DNA from 2 places in the Telluria sp. ZB4P34 genome. Region 2 is predicted to be linked to the other one. Evidence: predicted binding sites of a transcription regulator. Region 2 holds the regulator's gene; the other holds the start of a gene.
What was found. The regulator FNR, encoded in region 2, switches genes on or off when oxygen is low (the NO sensors DNR and NnrR bind a similar motif). The targets are predictions, from matches to a motif close to TTGATNNNNATCAA.

Region 1: AC56KL_RS22900 (OmpW/AlkL family protein) is a predicted target of FNR. The motif match lies at 1,882-1,895, and genes of this name have one in related genera.

What each region holds. Positions count from the first base shown of each region.
Region 1 is NZ_JCASIF010000028.1:8,287-14,517, reverse strand. Features, by position in the region: gene AC56KL_RS22915 (peptidoglycan recognition protein family protein) at 1-593, opposite strand, end outside; gene AC56KL_RS22910 (CoA-binding protein) at 748-1,170, shown strand; gene AC56KL_RS22905 (glutathione peroxidase) at 1,239-1,844, shown strand; gene AC56KL_RS22900 (OmpW/AlkL family protein) at 1,964-2,575, shown strand; gene pabB (aminodeoxychorismate synthase component I) at 2,687-4,573, opposite strand; gene slmA (nucleoid occlusion factor SlmA) at 4,597-5,172, opposite strand; gene AC56KL_RS22885 (pyrimidine 5'-nucleotidase) at 5,207-5,947, opposite strand; gene AC56KL_RS22880 (TraB/GumN family protein) at 5,974-6,231, shown strand, end outside.
Region 2 is NZ_JCASIF010000001.1:244,321-250,551, reverse strand. Features, by position in the region: gene AC56KL_RS01115 (VOC family protein) at 52-480, shown strand; gene AC56KL_RS01110 (hypothetical protein) at 637-1,266, shown strand; gene AC56KL_RS01105 (metallophosphoesterase) at 1,420-2,253, shown strand; gene fnr (fumarate/nitrate reduction transcriptional regulator Fnr) at 2,381-3,145, opposite strand; gene AC56KL_RS01095 (cytochrome ubiquinol oxidase subunit I) at 3,599-5,119, shown strand; gene cydB (cytochrome d ubiquinol oxidase subunit II) at 5,121-6,140, shown strand; gene AC56KL_RS01085 (DUF2474 domain-containing protein) at 6,158-6,231, shown strand, end outside.

The DNA.
Region 1 (6,231 bases), on a different contig from region 2:
GCCACCTTGTGGCGGAACCAGTCTTCCTTCACATAGCGGTACAGGTTCGCGCCCGGGCACACGGTCTTGCTTGAATGGTCGCGGTGGCCCTTGATGTCGTCCAGCGACACCTTGTACTTCGCGGCCAGCAGCGCCATCAGGTCGACGACGGCATCGAGTTGCTGCCGGTTCGGTTCGACTTCCTCGAAATTGCCCACCACTTCGATCAGCGCATGGCCGGCCGGGTCGTATTCCGTATTGGTGTCGCCGGCGAAACCGATGTCGCGGGCGGCGTAGATCCGGCCGTCGAGGTCGATGACGTAGTGGTAAGGGATGTCGAGCCAGCCCTTGCTGGCGCGCGACCAGCTTTGCAGGCGGCGCAGGTAGGCTTGCGGATCGGTGCCCGGCTTGAAGGGCTCGCCCTGGTGGTGCAGCGTGATCTGGGTAATCGCATGGCGGCGCGCCCTGGCCGCATCGGCCGGGCTACCGCCCCAGGCGGCCACGGGAACGATGGCGCGCTCGACGGCGGCCAGCGGTTCGGCCGCATGGGCGGACAGCGACAGCAGGAGGGGCAGCAGGAGGGGCAGGGTGGCGAGGGCAGGGAAGGGGCGCATGCTGGGTTCGATGGAGCGAATGGGGACGAGCCCGCATCTTTCCACGTTTGCGCGCGCCGCGCCAGCGCCGGCGCGTCGAACGATGCAAATCTGATAAGCTAGCATCGATACCTGCGTCTACTACCGACCTCCACCGACCTCCACCACGGACACCATGAGAAGCATTGCCCAGATCCTCAACGACAGCAAGACCATCGCCATCGTCGGCCTGTCAGACAAACCCGAGCGCGCCAGCCATGGCGTCGCGGCCTACCTGCAAGAGCAAGGCTACAGGATCGTCCCGGTCAATCCCGGCAAGGCCGGCGAGACCATCCTGGGCGAACAGGTGTACGCGACGCTGCAGGAAGCGGCCGACGCCCTGGCCCCGAGCGGCGTACGCATCGACATCGTCGACTGCTTCCGCAAGTCCGAGGACATCCCGCCGATCGCGCGCGACGCCATTGCGGTACGCGCCGGCTGCCTGTGGATGCAGCTCGACATCGAGAACCAGGCCGCCGCCGACCTGCTGCGGGCAGCCGGCATCGACGTGGTCATGAACCACTGCATCAAGATCGAGCACCGCAGCCTGAATAGCTAGAGCTGGCGTATTTTCGCGGCGGCGGCTGCGTTACAATCGTGGCATCCCAACCCGAGCGAATGCCCGTCATGTCCAAGACCCTCACCCTGTCGCTTGCCACCGTCCTGGCAGCCTTTGCCCAACCGGCTGCCGCGCAGGCCACCAATGCGGTCGCACCCGCGCCTGCCTCCTCCCTGGCGCGCATGCCCGCCAGCTGCCCGGCCATCCTCAAGCAGAACTTCAAGCGCCTGCAGGACGAAACGCCGCAGGACCTGTGCCAGTACGCCGGCAAGGTGGTGCTGGTCGTGAACACCGCCAGCTACTGCGGTTTCACCAAGCAGTACGAAGGACTGGAAAAGCTGTACGCGAAGTATGGCGGCCGCGGACTGGTGGTGCTGGGCTTCCCGTCGAACGACTTCGGCAAGCAGGAGCCGGGCAACGCCAAGGAAATCGCCGATTTCTGCTTCAACACCTATGGCGTGCGCTTCCCGATGTTCGCCAAGACCGCGGTCACCGGTCCGGAAGCCAACCCGCTGCACGCCAGCCTGGCCAAGGCCACCGGCCAGGCGCCCAAGTGGAACTTCACCAAGTACCTGATCGGCCGCGACGGCAAGGTGCTGGAACATTTCCCGAGCAAGGTGACGCCGGAAGATCCGGCCCTGGTCGGCAAGATCGAGCAGGCACTGGCCATGTAAGGCCTGGATCGAATAACCTTTCTGTCATTATGGTTATTTGATCCATATCAAGGATTTTTTTGCACTGCATCAATATCCTTACCTTCGTCACTGATGACATGACGAAAGGTACGGAAAAAATGACAACGTTGTTGAAGCCTATCCTGGCGATCTCGCTCGCGCTCGCCGGCAGCCAGGCCCTGGCCCAGGAATCCAACTGGATGGTGCGCGCGCGCGCCGTCCACATCGACCCGGCGAACGCGTCTGCGCCGCTGGCCGGCGCCGGCGCGGCGGACCGCATCCACGTGAGCAGCAAGACCACTCCGGAAGTCGACATCTCGTACTTCTTCACGCCGCACCTGGCGGCCGAGCTGGTCCTGACCTATCCGCAGAAGCACAGCGTGTATCTCGACGGAGCGCGCATCGGCAGCTTCCGCCACCTGCCGCCGACCCTGAGTGCGCAGTATCACTTCGCCCCGCAGTCAAGCTTGAATCCCTACCTCGGTGTCGGCGTCAACTACACGCGCATCTCGCGCGTGAAACTGCTGAATGGGGCCGGTGAGCTCGAGAACGACAGTCTTGGCCTTTCCCTGCAGGCGGGCGTGGATATCCGCCTGGATGCGCGCTGGTCGCTGAATGTCGACGTGAAGAAGGCGAATATCCGCAGCGACGTACTGGTCGGCGGCGCGAAGGCGAGCCATGTGAAGGTGGACCCGGTGCTGTTCGGCGTCGGGGTCGGCTACCGCTTCTGAGAGCGCCTGACAAACCCTCCATGGCTGCGTTGCACCGTCTTGCCGTACGAGTGTACTGTCTTCAACGGTGCGCCTTGCCCTGAAGGCCTTGTTAGACGCTCTAAAACCGCATCAAGCCTGCGGGTCGTCCGCCAGGACCGCCCGCAGCGGCCCGCGCAGCGCGTTGCAGACGACGATATCGTCGGCGCTCGCGAGCATCTCGCGCGTGATCACGCGCTCGCTCGCATTCCAGGCCGGCGCGCCCAAGAGCACGCTGCGCATCACGCCCGGCAGCAGCCCGCAGGACAGCGGCGGCGTATACCATGCCGCGCCGAAGCGGACGAACACATTGCTGCGGCCTCCCTCCGTGAGTTCCCCGCGTTCGTTGAAGAACAGCGCATCGAAGGCGCCCTGCGCCTCGGCGGCGCGCCAGGCCGCGTCGTAGCGGCCGCGCACGCCCGTCTTGTGGCGCAGGAACACGTCGCCGGAGTGCGTCGCCTCGCCGGCCAGCAGCACCGCCACCGGTTCGGCCAGTGGGACCAGCGGCGCCGCCTGCACGCTCGTCGCGCCCATGTGGTCGACGGACAGGCGCAGCCGGTGCAGCTGGCCGGAAGGCAGGGCGTCGCAGGCGTCGTTCAGCGCCGCGCGCGCGCCGCCATCGTCGAACGGGCGCCCGAAATAGCGGCAGGAAGCGGCCAGGCGGTCGAGGTGCTGCTCGACGTGGCGGCAGCCGTCGTCCCGGCTCGCGCGCAGGGTTTCGAAGATCTCGAACTCGTTGTGCAGGCCGGTGAGGAAGCGCGCCTTGAGCCGGCATTCGGCAAATTCGGAGTCAGCAATGCTGTCGTAGACGATGCCGGCGCCCACGCCCAGTTCCCCCTTGCGGGCGCCGCCCTCGGGCGCACCCAGCGCCAGGGTGCGGATCGGGACCGACAGGCAGAAATCGCCGAAACCCGTGCCGAAGCCCGCACCTGCGCCCGCACCTGAGCCCGCGCCGAAGGCCTGGCCGGCATGGGGAGGATCGAACCAGCCGATCGCACCGGTATAAATGCCGCGCGCGCTCGGTTCGAGTTCATGGATGATCTCCATCGTGCGGCGCTTCGGCGCCCCCGTGATCGAGCCGCAGGGGTAGAGCGCGGCGAATACCTGTTCGAGCGTGGCGTCCGCGCGCAGGCGCGCCTGCACGGTGGAGGTCATCTGCAGCACGCTGCCGTAGCGGCGCACCTCGAACAGCGCCGGCACGGCGACGCTGCCGGTGCGCGCCACCCGTCCCAGGTCGTTGCGCAGCAGGTCGACGATCATCAGGTTCTCGGCGCGGTTCTTGGCGTCCTGCGCGAGCGCCGTGGCGCGCTCCTGGTCGACGGCGTCGTCGCCGCTGGCCGGCGCCGTCCCCTTCATCGGACGCGCCGTCAGCACGCCCGCGTCGTGGCGCACGAACAGTTCGGGCGAGAAGGACAGCAGCGCGCCGCCCCCGGGCAGGGCCACCAGGGCGCCGTAGGGCACGCGCTGGCGCGCGCGCAGCCGCGCATACAGCTTGAGCAGCGAACCGAAGGTGTCGAAGCGCAGGCGGTAGGTGTAGTTGACCTGGTAGGTGTCGCCCGCGGCGATGTAGTCGCGGATGCGCCGGATCGCATCGGTGAAGGCGGCTTCGTCGACGTTGGCCGCGAGGCCGGCCACGCCGGCCAGCTCGTCGGCGGGCGCGCGGGTGGCGATCCAGGCTTCCACCTGGGCCGCGTCGAGCAGTTCGCAGTGTTCGAACAGCAGCACCTGGGCCAGCGCGCCCTCTACCCGGTGCGCGGGCAGGCCGTGCAGGTGCGCGCCCAGCTCGTAGCTCAGGAGCGGCACCGCATACAGGCCGCGTCCCAGCGCGTCCTGCATGTCGCGCAGCAGCTGCGGCCATCCGGCGGCATCCTCGCAGCGCAGCAGGCCAGCATGGCGGCTGTAGAGGCGCGAGCGGGCCTCGCCGTTCCTGCCAGGGGGGCCGGCATCGTCGAGCAAGGCGAAGACTTCGTCGGTATCCATGATGCGCCGCGGTTTCCGCTACCTTATGCCGCCAGCAGCAGCGACAGCTGCAGCGCCGTGCCTTCGGCCGGGTTCAGTTTGAAGCCGCTCTTGGCGAAGCGGTGCCAGCGGCCGGTCACGTAGCTCACCAGCAGGCTGGCGCGCGCCGCGACGTCGGCTTCCTGGCCGTGGCCCTGGGTGGCGGCCACCCGCAGGGCGCCCTTGAAGGCCAGTTCGATCTTGTCGTAGAACCCGTTCATGCGCAGCTGCAGGCGTTCGTCCTCGCCAACCAGGGCGTCGCCGATCAGCACCCGGGTCATGCCCGGGTTGTTGCTCGAGAAGGACAGCAGCATCTGCAGGATGGCGTGCGCCTGGCTCACGCCGTCTTCTTCGCGCTCGGCGATCTGGTTGATCAGGCCGAACACGCTCGACTCGATGAATTCGATCAGGCCCTCGTACATTTGCGCCTTGCTGGCGAAGTGGCGGTACAACGCCGCTTCCGACACCGCCAGGCGCGCCGCCAGCGCCGCCGTGGTGATTTTCTCGCCCTTGGGCTGCTCGAGCATCGAGGCCAGGGCCTGGAGGATTTGCAGCTTGCGCTGTCCTGGCTTGGTTGCCATGTGATCCCTAGTGATGAAGCCTATTGTTGTCGTGTTAGCGCAGCCGGTGCAGACGCGCCGGCAGCTGCCGCACGGATTTTACTTTGACATCGACGTAACCGGGGCGTTTCAGGGTCCGCGGCAGGGGGGCCGCTTGTGCCCTCCCTGCGATCGGGTCGCTCATGCGCAGGTATTGCGTCACCCACACGGTGCGCAGTCCGAGGCGGCTGGCGCTTTTCAGGTTGGCCAGCGTGTCCTCGACCAGGATGCAGCGGCGCGCCGCCACGCCGTGCTTGCGCAGCAGGCGGCGCAGCATCAGGCTTGACGGCTTGGGACGCAGCTGGCGGTGCACGTGCATGTGTTCGATCGCGACGTGGTGCGCGAAGTGCCGGCTCAGGCCCAGGTGGCGCATGACGTCGGTGGAATAGCGCGTCGGTGCGTTGGTGAGCAGGATCTTGCGGCCCGGCAGGCGGCGCAGCAGCGTGCCCAGGCCTTTCTCCGCCCGCAGCAGCTTGTCGAGCGCGCCGAGGTCGTGCGTAACGTGCAGGAAGTCGGCCGCCGATACCTGGTGGTGGCGGATCATGCCGAGCAGGGTGGCGCCGTAGCGCTTCCAGTAGCCCAGGCGCGCGGCGTCCACCGCGGCCTGGCTGGCAGGGGTGAGCCCATCGCCCAGCACGCGCGCGATGTAGGTGTTCATGTTCGCGCTGATCGCCGGGAAGATCGCGTGCGACGCGTCATGCAGCGTGTTGTCGAGGTCGAACAGCCAGACGGGAGAGGGGAGGGTATGATTTGGCACGATTGACGATACGACAGGAGAAATGAATGCGGCGACGTTCGATTATAGTGGTCTTCCTCAGCCTGTTCCTGATGGCGTTCCAGGCGTTTGCCGGTCAGGCTTCCGCGAAGCCTGACCCGGCGCCGGAAACCAGGCGCGGCGCGCTGTTCAAGGTGACGGGGGGCAGCCACGCGCTCTACCTGTACGGCACCATCCACGCGGGCCGCCCCGATTTCTATCCGCTCGAGCCGCGCATCCGCCAGGCGCTGGCGGCGGCGCCCACGCTGGCGCTGGAAATCGACGCC
Region 2 (6,231 bases):
CACTGCCGTCGCACAGCCGACTTTCGTGACCTTCTTCCACAGGAGCACAGCATGGAAACACAGGAACTCTACCGCGGCCGCCTGATCGACCACATCCAGCTGGTCGTGCGCGACCTGCCCGCGTCGCGCAGGTTCTACGCCGCCGTCTTCGAGATGCTGGGCATCCCGCTCGGCGGCGAGGGCGAGGACTACTTCTGGGCCGACGAGCTGTTCGTGTCCAGCCGTACCAGCGAAGCGGCGCAGGGCGTGCTGACCGGGCGCCACCACCTGGCCTTCCAGGCGCGCGACCGCAAGATGGTGAACGCCTTCTATTACGCGGCCCTCGCCGCCGGCGGCAGGGACAACGGCCGGCCCGGCGAGCGCGCCTACCATCCGGGCTACTACGGCGCCTTCGTGCTCGACCCGGACGGCAACAATATCGAAGCGGTCTACCACGGCGCGGCGAAGCGAAGCGCGCCTGCCGTGCGCGTCACGTTCTGACGGGGCCGGCCCGGCGGCGAAGGCCGCTATCCTGCCCCTACGGGATCGGCATGCTGCAAACAGGTTGAGCGTCACCCCATCACATCATGCATACTGAGTTGCTTGCCGGAAACTCAGCTCGTACAATGCTGCTTCGATGAACTGCAATGAACGCGCATGATGATGAAGTGGATGGGACTGGCCGCAGCCGCGGCCTTGGTGTCGGGATGTGCCGGCAATCCGGTTACCGAAATGAGCAATCAGGTGTTCAACGGCTTCCAGGACCTGCCCGCAGAGATGCGCGGCCGGAACATCGCCGGCTGGGTCGCTTTCGACGAGGAATGGGCCGGCCGCTACAACCGGATGGCGCGCAACCAGCTGTACGTCCAGCACATCAAGCCGGGCACGCCCGAGTTCGGACTTCGGGTCATCCGTTTCAACATGTCGAACTCCGAAGGCAGCATGCTGTGGATGGAGTCCGGCCAGCTGGCCTTCATGACCGGCGCTGTGGTTCCCGACCACATGCGGCGCCTGCGCGCCGGCGACATCGTGGAAGTGCGCCAGACCGGGACCTGGAAGACCATGAGCGGCTTCGCCAGTACCGGCGAGGGCAACATCGTGGTGCGCATCCTGTGCTCGGTCGGCACGCCGGAGTACGAAGAGTGTCTGGACAAGGCGCCGCGCATCGGCCGCTTCAAGGGCAAGGGCGAGACCCATACGCCTTATCCGGCCAGCGTCAAGGCGTACGGCTATACCTTCACGCCGATGTATGATGCGGAAGGGAAGGCATTGCGGGCCTTCCCCTGAACGGCAAGGATTCGCTCCTGGGCATCCGCCTGCCTTGATTTCATCTTCCCATACTGTCGACGCTGCCCACCAGCGCCTGCGCCGCGCCCAGCCCCCACGGAATTGGAGGGGCCAGCGCGGCCCGGCGGCGAAAGCCGCTATACTGCGCCGACCATGCGCATCCAGCTTTTCTCCGACCTGCACCTCGAACGCTACCCGCACTTCGTCCCCGAGCTCCGGCCCGACACCGACGTGGTGGTGCTGGCGGGGGATATCGGCTCCTACCAGGCCGGCTCGCGCCTGCTGACCGACGACTTCGGCCTGGAGCGCTTTTCGCCCCTGCGGCCCGGCGCCGGTCCTGCGCGCGTGCTCTACATCCCCGGCAACCACGAATTCGACGGCCTCGAATTCGACCAGGCCTACGCGCGCCTGCGCGCCACCTGTGCCGCCCTCGGCATCGAATGGCTGGACCGCGAGACCATCACGATCGGCGCCGTGCGCTTCGTCGGCACGACGCTGTGGAGCGACTTCGATGCGCTCGCGCTGCAGGAACAGGACCTGACGAAACAGCTGCAGCGGCGCGACAAGGCCTTCCGCGCGGCCAACTACTACCTGTCGAAGAACACCACCCTGAGGAACGGCGAGAAGCTGCTGGCCGAAGGCATCCGCGCGCTGTCGCTCGACTGCCAGCGCTGGCTGCGCGCGGCGCTGGCGGCCCCGTTCGAGGGCAGCACGGTGGTGGTGACCCACTTCGCCCCCAGCCTGCACAGCGCCGACCCGCGCTACGGCCTCACTCCCGGCACCGCGGGCTTTTGCAATGCGCTCGACGCGCTGTTCCCGCAGGCCGACGTCTGGATCCACGGGCACCTGCACTGCGCCAACGACTATGTGGTCAAGGGTGTCGAGGACGGCCGCGCGTGGTCCTGCCGCGTCGTCGCCAATCCGCTGGGCTACCTGAGCAAGGGCGAACAGGAAGGATACCGGCCGGAGCTGGTGATCGAGGTCTAGAGGCTGGCGCTATGATGAGGGCAGGCGATGCAAGGCCGGCCACGGGTTTGCCAGCTGGGCGACGAGCAACGCAGCACCACTCGAACAGGCGCGCCGACGGCGACTCGATCCCTGCCGGGACAGGTTCTCAGCCCATCGGGCTGCAGACGTCGGTGCCGGCCGCCAGCGCCTTGAGCTTGGCCGGGTCGAGCAGGGTGACTTCGCGCTTGTCCACCTGCAGCCAGCCCTGCTTCTTGAAGCGCGACAGCAGGCGGCTGACGCTCTCGATGGTCAGTCCCAGGTAGTTGCCGATGTCCTCGCGCGACATGCGCAGCTGGAAGCTGTGCGGCGAATAGCCGCGCGCGGCGTAGCGCGCCGACAGGTTGACCAGGAACACGGCGAAGCGCTGCTCGGCGCGCATGTTGCCGAGCAGGAGCATGACGTTCTGCTCGCGCGTGATCTCCTGGCTCATGATGCGGTGGAAGTGGCGCAGCAGGGCCGGCACCTGGCCGAATAGCTCTTCCAGGCGCGAGAACGGGATCTCGCACACTTCGCTGTCCTCGAGCGCCACGGCGTCGCAGTGGTGGGTGCCGCTGATCGCGTCCATGCCCAGCAGTTCGCCGGCCATCTGGAAACCGGTGATCTGGGCCTCGCCGGCCGCGTTCACCTGGTAGGTCTTGAAATGCCCGAAGCGCACCGCGTACAGGTTGCGGAAGGGCTCGCCCACCGCGTACAGGCGCTCGTCGCGCGCCAGGCGCCGGCGGCGGCCGATGATCTGGTCGAGGCGGTTGATGTCGGCGTCCTCGAGTCCCATCGGCAGGCACAGCTGGTGCATGCTGCAGTTGCCGCAGCTGGTCTTGAGGGCCTGGATGCTGATCGGCGCTTCGCCAGGGAGCGAAATGGCTTGGTTCATGGCGGGGAGAACGGAGTGCGGACGGGAGCATTATAGACGGCAGTCCGGGTTCCCCGTTTTCTTTTTACTCCAGGAAGGAAAGCTCACCGGCCAGGCCGGCCACCCTGCGCTATCCGGCGGTGACAGGGGTTGCTTCCGATTTCTGACGCTAAGAAAAGGTTCAGGCGCGAAAGCTAACGGTGGCCCTACAGCGCCGCCTCGTGGCCTCGAGCCGGACATGCACGCGCCAACGGCGTATCAAAACGACACTGCCAAGCGTGCGCGCGGGCTGCGCGTGCTAGATTCTGGTCACGCTACGGGAGCCCCGTCGGGCAGTACAAGCACGCGATACAAGCACGCATTACGAGCACGCACTACGAGCACGCACTACGAGCACGCACTACGAGCACGCACTACAAGCACGCACTAATAGGGACGCACTACAAGCACGCACTACGCCAACGAGGAGCCTGCATGTTCGATATGTCCGCATTGGATCTGGCGCGCATCCAATTCGCGTTCACGATGTCTTTCCACATCCTGTTTCCAGCGATCACCATCGGCATGGCGAGCTACCTGGCCGTGCTCGAACTGTGCTGGCTCCGGACGCAACGCCAGGTCTACGTCGACCTCTACCACTACTGGCTCAAGATCTTCGCCGTCACCTTCGGCATGGGCGTCGTGTCGGGCATCGTGATGGCCTACCAGATCGGCACCAACTGGAGCTACCTGTCCGAGTTCGCCGGCAGCATCCTGGGGCCGATCCTGTCCTACGAGGTGCTGACCGCCTTCTTCCTCGAAGCAGGCTTCCTCGGGGTGATGCTGTTCGGCTGGAACCGGGTCGGACCGGGGCTGCACTTCGGCGCCACCTGCGCGGTGGCGGTCGGCACCCTGATCTCGTCCACCTGGATCCTGGCCGCCAACAGCTGGATGCAGACGCCCCGGGGCTATGCCATCGAGGGCGGGCGCATGGTCCCGGTCGACTGGCTGGCGATCGTCTTCAATCCCTCCTTTCCCTACCGCCTGCTGCACATGGTGATCGCGGCCTACCTGTGCACGGCGCTGATCGTGGGCGCCGCCGGGGCCTGGCAACTGCTACGGGGGCGCGACAACCCGGCGGTGCGCAAGATGCTGTCGATGGCCATGTGGATGATCCTGGTCGTGGCGCCGATCCAGGCGGTGGTGGGCGACTTCCACGGTCTGAACACGTTGAAGCACCAGCCGGCCAAGCTGGCCGCGATGGAGGGTCACTGGCAGAACGAAGGGGACAAGGCGGTCCCGCTGCTGCTGTTCGGCGTGCCCGACATGGAAGAGGAAAGGACCAAGTATGCGGTCGGCATCCCGCACCTCGGCAGCCTGATCCTGACCCACTCGTGGAACGGGCAGATCCCGGGGCTCAAGGAGTTTCCGCGTGAAAACCGGCCAAACTCGCTGATCGTGTTCTGGAGCTTCCGGCTGATGGTCGGGCTGGGGCTGCTCATGATCGCGCTGGGGGCCTGGAGCTTGTGGTTGCGGCGGAAGCGGGGAGGGGAGGCGCGGCTCTGGACCAGCCGTCCCTTCCTGCGTTTCGCGCTGTGGATGGGGCCGGCGGGCCTGGTCGCCATCCTGGCAGGCTGGACCACGACCGAGGTCGGGCGCCAGCCCTGGGTCGTGTACGGCGTGCTGCGCACGGCCGACGCGGTCTCGCCGCACAGCGCCGGCACCCTGGGGCTGACGCTGGCGCTGTTCGTGGTCGCCTACCTGTTCGTGTTCGGCACCGGCACCCGCTACCTGCTGCGCATGATGCGCAAGGGGCCGCAGCGCTTCGAACTGCACAAGGCGCCGGAGGGAGGGCCCGGCGAAGGACGCACGCCGATGCGGCCGCTGTCGGCGGCCGACGTACAGAACGACAATGACGAAGGCAGCGCCGTCCCGGACCAGCTCGGCGGGCATGCCGGGATGCGCCAGGGCGATCCGGGCAGTGCGTCCCCTGACGACAACAAGCCGGAGCGCTGACATGGGCATCGACACCACCGTCATCTGGGCGATCATCATCTTCTTCGCCGTCTTCATGTACGTGCTGCTGGACGGCTTCGACCTGGGCATCGGCCTGCTGTTTCCGTTCACGCCGAAGAAGCGCGACCGCGACACCATGATGAATACCGTGGCGCCGGTCTGGGACGGCAACGAGACCTGGCTGGTGCTGGGCGGCGAGGGACTGCTGGCGGCCTTCCCGGTAGCCTATTCGATCATCCTGTCGGGCCTGTACCTGCCATTGATTTTCATGCTGATCGGCCTGGTGTTCCGCGGCGTGGCGTTCGAGTTCCGCTTCAAGGCCAAGGAACACGAGCGCCACCTGTGGGACAAGGCATTCATCGGCGGCTCGGTGGCGGCGTCCTTCTTCCAGGGCGTGTCGCTGGGCGCTTTTCTCGACGGCATCGCGGTGTCGGGACGCAGCTTCGCCGGCGGGCCGCTCGACTGGATCGCGCCTTTCCCGCTGCTGGCCGGCGTCGGCGTGATGATCGCCTACACCCTGCTGGGCGCCACCTGGCTGGTCATGAAGACCGAGGGCGAGCTGCACGCGCGCATGGTGCAGGTGGCCAGGCCCTTCGCCCTGATGCTGCTGGGCGCGATCGTCGTCATCAGCATCTGGACCCCGTGGCGCGACCCGGCCGTGGCCGAACGCTGGTTCAGCTTCCCCAACATCGTGTTCCTGGCGCCGGTGCCGGTGCTGGTGCTGGTCTTCATCGTGCTCCTGCTGCGTTCGCTCAAGGGCCAGGGCGACAGCCTGCCGCACCGGGTGCCCTTCGTTGCGGCGCTGGCCCTGATCTTCCTCGGCTACAGCGGCATGGCGATCAGCATCTGGCCACACATCGTGCCGCCTGCGATCTCGATCTGGGAAGCCGCTTCGCCGCCGTCGAGCCAGGGTTTCGCGCTGGTCGGCACACTGTTCATCCTGCCCATCATCCTGATGTACACGGGCTGGTCTTACTGGGTATTCCGGGGCAAGGTCAAGGCCGACGCGGGGTATCACTGATGGACCGCCGGCGCAGGGTGGGCAGACGCGAATGGATGCGGCGGCTCGGCTGGCTGGCGGCCCTCTGGCTGGGCGGCGTGTTTACGCTGGC